DNA from 2 places in the Psychrobacter sp. CX5 genome. Region 1 is predicted to be linked to the other one. Evidence: predicted binding sites of a transcription regulator. Region 1 holds the regulator's gene; the other holds the start of a gene.
What was found. Region 1 encodes PhoB, which activates phosphate uptake and scavenging genes when phosphate is short. Its sites were predicted from a motif close to TGTCATNAANCTGTCATAA; they were not measured.
Positions count from the first base shown of each region.

Region 1 (3,433 bases):
TTTCAGCCGCTTGGTTCCACCACTCCAAGCTGTCATTACCATCAAGTAAAATAACGGCATCTTGCAGCGCCAGCAATGAGCTACGGATCTTTTTTATGAGCCCCATCATTTTCTGATTGGTCAGTTGCTCCTGCTTTTTACTTTCATATAGCTGGCTTGCCATAAACGTCATACTTCCTGAAAAGTCAGGAGGGGGTAGCGTCAAGGACTGATTCATCCAATTATAAAACTGCTGTATCGCATACAATCGCCAAATATAATAAACCAACAGCCCGATAATAATGCCCCAAGCGACCGAGTCAATATACCACCCAAGACCAGCGCCAGCGATAATCATAACGATCAACCATTTAAAGTCTGACCAAAATATGACCGATCCATGCTTTTCAGTTTCCGCTCGTTGCGCTTGAGTTTGGGGAGTCAACTGGGTGGGAAGTAAATTTGGGGCTTGACCAATATGGTTTGGCAAGGTGAACTTGTTGGTAAACTTCGACGTGGTACTTGTTGTTTTTTTAGGATTTTGAGTGCTACCCTTAGCAGAGTCATTAACGCTGTCTTGCACGGTTTTATTAGGTACAGTATTGGACAGCTTATTAAGCGAGTTATTGGTCGTCTTATTGGTAGACTTATTGGGCGATTTAGTCGTTAAGTCGTCTGCCATATCCTCTGTATCGTCATTAGATAACAAGACAGAAGCAAAGGGTTTTTCGTGCATATCCCTATTATCTTTGTTTCGAACTTTCAAATTAGAGGCTTGCTTGATCTTAATGTCTTGCTCAACGCTCGTTTTTGCATTTGGTTTATGTTCTGGCGATTGACTCATGACTTTCTCAATGTTGGGCGAGCGATATCCTATCTAGTATAGAGGGATCAGGTTATGCTGAGGAGGTGTGGCACTAGGTAAAATTGTGCCATTAAGCAAAATTGGACATTAAAAATTATGATCCATAAAATATAGTTGGTCAATTCACATTATAGCAAATCTAAAAATCGACCTCTCAAAGAAGGATAGGTCAAACGATACAAATAGTCGATTCAGTGAGCATGACCGAGTCTAACAAGGTTAGGATAGATTATTTTTAGAAAGGCTAATATAACATGAAAGTGATAGCTCAAATAGCACGTAGCACAGCCACGCTAAGTTAGATATGAGTGAAACCTTAAACCACTCTATATAGGGCGTGACCCCATTTACGCTATGAGTTCACGCCTAAGGTCAACTAACCATTCACTTGCGTTGAGAAACGATAACCCGTTCCGCGTACCGTCTGAATAAACCCAGCGTAGTTATAAGGCTCAAGCACTTTGCGCAAACGACGAATATGCACATCAATGGTTCGATCTTCAACATAGACATTACCGCCCCATACTTGGTCTAACAGCTGCGTGCGCGTATAAGCCCGTTCTGGATGACTCATAAAGAAGGCGAGCAGACGATATTCTGTCGGACCAATCTCGATAGGCATACCATCGGCAGACAGACGTTGGCTAACGGGATCTAAACTCAAGCCTTCGGCTTCGATGGGCTTATCGCCAGATAAGGCACTGCTGCGACGCAGTACTGCTTTAATTCTTGATATCAATTCACGCGTTGAGAAGGGCTTGGTAATATAATCATCTGCGCCGGCGTCAAGTCCCTGAACCTTGTTATCTTCCTCGCCTCTAGCCGTTAACATAATAATGGGTGTTTCAGACAAAAGGTCATCTTTTTTTAAGCGGCGACACAAATCAATGCCCGATTGATTGCCGGGTAACATCCAGTCTAACAAAATTAAAGCAGGTCTATGATCTACCACCTTATTATGAGCCTCATTCACATCTTCAGCTTGCACGCACTCAAAACCTGCCATTTCCAGAGTAGTGACTATCATCTCACGTATGGCCGGTTCGTCTTCTACTACTAATATCTTTTCGGAGTTCATGTCAGTAATTTCCTATAATTGACCTACTAATTGTATATTTATCAAACAAGTTTTGGTTTTCGGCCTATATCTCCAAAGCTTACGCCTGGTAATATTTGGACTTACGTATCTCCAAAATAAACAAAAATCATTTATCTTAATAACCGTATTTCAAAAAAATGACAGTCTAAATATGACCGTTATATTACACCTGACAATTATGACAAATAGATGACAATCGATGTTGAAAATGGAGTTATTCTCATTTAATGATTTATTAATATAAATAAATCATCCGTTAATGATAATTTATCAAAAGACAGTTATGCCAATTTATGAGATTAATTGACTTCTAATATGAAATTGAGTGGCCCATCATTGTCCGCTTGAACCAGCATATTTGCCCCAAACTCTCCAGATGCAATAGGCACATACTGAGATCTGGCATACTCTACTAATGTCTCAAACAGTTGCTTGGCCCTATCGGGAGGCATTGCTCCACCAAAATCAGGTCGACGACCCTTGTCAGTTTTTGCCATTAACGTAAACTGCGACACCAATAAAACACCGCCCGCAACTTGCTGGACGTTTTTATCAAGCTTGCCAGCATCATTTTCAAAAATACGGTATGTCAGGATCTTATCCACCATTTTTTGGGCAGTCTCTGGCGTATCTTCATGACCAATACCAATATAGGCCAATACCCCTTGCTCTATGTCTCCAACGACCATACCGTCAACGGTAACACTGGCCTTTAAAACACGCTGTATTAATGCTTTCATCATTATTCTCCACTTTAAGCTGATTCTTGTAAATAGGTTATAGACATAAAGCACCGCCTGACCAAGGTGCCAAATAATCGAAACAAACATGATAAACTAAGCGCATGCTAACGTGTCATCCCAAATGGCCTGAACGCTATAGACAGTGCCATTGATTAATTTTGATATTCTGTTCATGGTGGTATAAAAAGCTAAACTAACTTAACCTTTTAACTGAATTGAACAGATTAAAACCATAGGACAACTATGAAAACTTTGAAAGCTATTACTGATATTACAAACAGTGCTAAATCCTCTTTAAAACAACAAACTCAGCATCTTCTGACGCGCGATGGACTATTTACTACCCTACAGCAGGTAGTGCCTCAGCAAAAACTCAGCGAAACGGCGGGGCGACTTGCGGCCAGTCAAAACCATATCGTTAAAAAGGTTTTTGTTCATACTTTTGCCAAAGCTTATGGTATTACTTTAGATGATTATGCGCGAAAGAATCTGGCTGACTTCAAAAGCTTCAATGACTTTTTTACCCGTGAATTAGACGAGCAAGCACGTCCGATTGATAGTACCGCAAATGGTATTGTCTCACCAGCAGATGGCATGGTATCCCAAATTGGATATATTGAACAAAATCAATTGCTACAAGCCAAAGGGCGTCATTATGATGTCGGCCATCTACTCGCTGATTTGGAAAATAAGGACAAACATTATTACGATGGAGGCTGCTTTGCCACCGTCTATCTAGCACCCAGC
Region 1 covers NZ_CM177735.1:1,722,713-1,726,145, reverse strand. Annotated here, with positions in the region: gene phoR (phosphate regulon sensor histidine kinase PhoR) at 1-823, opposite strand, end outside; gene phoB (phosphate regulon transcriptional regulator PhoB) at 1,221-1,922, opposite strand; gene dtd (D-aminoacyl-tRNA deacylase) at 2,243-2,683, opposite strand; gene asd (archaetidylserine decarboxylase) at 2,930-3,433, shown strand, end outside.

Region 2 (3,433 bases), 650 kb from region 1:
AGCTTTACCATTGACAGTTTTTGCACGACGAGGCTTCTCAATATGGGCAAACCGTAGATTAGCCGTTTTGATATCACTAGCGCGCTCACGTCCATAATTGCTGGATAATCCCTCTAACTGTTCGGTATCGCCACGTTCTTCAATCCACTTTTCACGTAGCTTAGGTAAGCCTTTGGTGAGATCAATATCAACATTGGGATCGGTATATACACCCGAAGTGTCATACACATAAAACGGTGGATTTTTTTCACCATTTTCTAGACCAAACCCTCCGGTGGGGGTATCGGTTAAAGTGATTTCACGCATGGGGACTTGAATGTCTGGCCGAGAGCCTTCTATATAGACTTTTTTGGAGGCAGGTAAATTGCGGGTTAGATCTCGCGCTTCTTCATCGAAGCGTTCATCCGTTACCGAGCGGTGAGCAGGGGTTTTTATAGTATGATCAGAGTGACTCATGTGATTGTCCTTATTTTATCTAAAAGGCGTGATGCCAAATTGGTTTATCGTTTTTAGGGAGACCAAATAGCGCTATAAGCTATCAACTGTAGGGCTATAAAAAAAGAAAACCGAAGAATAAAAAAAGACTCGATGAGTGCCGTATCTTCTTAATACTTAACCACAGTGAGGCAATATTGAAATGAGTCATAAATACGTCAATTCAAAAAGCAAACTGCAAATAGAAAGGTAGCCATTTGAACAAAACTTATTTTACCAATACTTACCGTGACAGATAGAACCTCAAGCTGTACTGGCGTAATCAGCATTGATGATAACTGTTTAAATAATTACTGTTTAAGTAGGATAGATCAAATAAGGCTGACACTTTCATTTTAAGCTTGCCATAACAGCAGAGTAACTATAGTTACTTTGTTATGTATTAAGAATAAGCGATGACTTTCCTACGACGGTATTAACCGTATCAGGTTCAACGGGTGATGTCTCAGCAAACGCATCTATAAGTTGGCTTTGTAACGACGTGACAATTACTAAGGCATTATAGATGGACTGCACCCCGAGTCTTATTATGTTACCTATATTAGCAGAATAAAGTGAAAACTGCTTTGTCTAATCATACTTTCTCTACTCTTTAATAAGACAGCCACTTATATGATATTGCCTATAAAAGGCATTTGAAAAAAATAATGTCAATGAGTTGCCGTAGATTTGTTAATGAGGATTTAAATTAATTTACATTGTTTAACAAATAAAATCTAATTTCATCAAACTGTCATATTTAAGAGTCAAAATGTTGTCAATCGAGTAGGGAGAGTTTTTTTAGCTTCTTCCTGTTTTGTGATAGGACTGTTTCTGTATAAGCCTTATTAATAATATTAATTAATCCTTTGTAATTAAAAATGACAACTCTTTAGGAGAGAATATGCGTTATTCATTATTAGCTGTTGCAGTAGCAAGTGCGTTGACCTTAGCTGCTTGTGATAAAAAAACTGATGACACCGCGACCACAGGTGATGAAACAGCCACTACTGCTACATCAACAACACCTGCTGAAACGACAACTACTGCTGGTGGTGCTGATAGTTACACTGATATCGAAGGCGTAGAAATGAATATCAGTGGTGCCGGCGCTTCATTCCCAGCACCTATCTACCAAAAATGGTCTGCAGACTACCAAGCCGCTACTAAAGGCCAAGTGAACTATAACTCAATCGGTTCATCTGGTGGTGTTAAGCAAATCAAGGCAAACACAGTTGATTTCGGTGCCTCTGATAAGCCACTTAAGCCTGAAGAGCTAGAAGAAGCCGGTCTTATCCAGTTCCCAACCGTTATCGGTGGCGTTGTACCTATCGTGAACATCGAAGGCATTGAGCCTGGCGAGTTAGTATTAAGTGGCGAAGTATTGGCTGATATTTACTTAGGTAAAATCACTAAATGGAATGATCCTGCGATTACTGCATTAAACGAAGGCGTTGAGCTTCCGGATGCCAATATCACAACCGTTCACCGTTCTGACGGTTCTGGTACTACTTTCAACTTCACTTATTACTTAAATGAAGTTTCTAGTGACTGGGCTAATGTTGGTGTTGATAAGAGTGTTGAATGGCCAACTGACCAAACAGGTACTGGTGTTGGTGGTAAAGGTAACGAAGGCGTTGCTGGTATGGTAACTCAAGCACCTAACTCTATTGGTTATGTTGAATATGCTTACGCTAAGCAAAACAACATGTCACATACTTCTATGATTAATGCTGCTGGTAACCGTGTTGAGCCATCTGCTGAATCATTCGCTGCCTCTGGTAACGTTGATTGGTCAAAAGCGGAAGGCTTCTACAAAGTTATCGCTAACTCTGATACTGCCGATGCATGGCCTATCGCTGCTGCAACATTCATCTTAGTACACAAACAGCCTAAGAACCCTGAAAAAGTTGCTGGTGTATTGAACTTCTTTAACTGGGCATATAACGAAGGTGATCAAGCGGCATTAGACCTTGACTATGTTCCATTCCCAGACGAAGCCGTTGCATTATTCAAAGAAGAATGGAAGCAAGTAGTTGGTGCTGACGGTCAGCCAGTTTACAACCCTAAATAATATTCGTTAACTTGTCACTGTTAATGAACGTTAAAGCAATTGGCAAGTAAATGATATTTCATTTGCTTGCCTTTTATTAGTTAAATTATTAGTTAAATTCAGATAGTTTTATTAAAAATATTTTACTTACGTTGGGGTTACCATGTCTGACTTACACGCTCAGTTAGCAAAGCAGCGAAGAAATGACGTCTTGTTTGTTAATTTGACCAAGTTTTTTGCACTATTGGTTCTGGTCTCACTAGGCGGAATTATGGTGTCGCTGGTTATCGGAGCATGGCCAAGTATTAAAGAATTTGGTTTTGGTTTTTATACCAGTTCGAACTGGAGCACCGTCAATGATGAATATGGTGCTTTAGCACCTATTTACGGCACAATCGTGACCTCAATCATTGCTATTTTAATCGCCGTACCTGTCAGTTTCGGTATTGCTATTTTCTTAACAGAGCTTTGCCCTAAGACGTTACGCCGTCCCTTGGGCATGGCGATTGAGTTATTGGCTGGTATCCCCTCAATTATTTATGGCATGTGGGGTTTCTTTGTACTGGCACCTTTATTCGCTAAGTATGTACAACCTTTTATTATTAAAGTTATCGGTCCAGTCCCTGTTATTGGCAATTTCTTTGGTGGGCCACCACTGGGTATCGGTGTTTTTACAGCATCACTGATCCTAGCCATCATGATTATCCCCTTTATCGCAGCAACCATGCGGGATGTGTTCTCTGTAGTTCCAGAGCTATTAAAAGAATCGGCTTATGGTGCTGGAGCAACCACGTGGGAAGTCATGTACAAGATTATTCTTCCTTACACTAAAGCAGGTGTTGTCGGCGGTATTATTCTTGGGCTTGGTCGTGCCCTTGGAGAAACCATGGCAGTGACGTTCTTGGT
Region 2 covers NZ_CM177735.1:1,071,317-1,074,749, reverse strand. Annotated here, with positions in the region: gene thiC (phosphomethylpyrimidine synthase ThiC) at 1-456, opposite strand, end outside; TPP riboswitch at 880-1,025, opposite strand; gene pstS (phosphate ABC transporter substrate-binding protein PstS) at 1,379-2,548, shown strand; gene pstC (phosphate ABC transporter permease subunit PstC) at 2,691-3,433, shown strand, end outside.
Region 2: a site for PhoB is predicted at 1,216-1,234, ahead of pstS (phosphate ABC transporter substrate-binding protein PstS). Genes of this name have one in related genera too.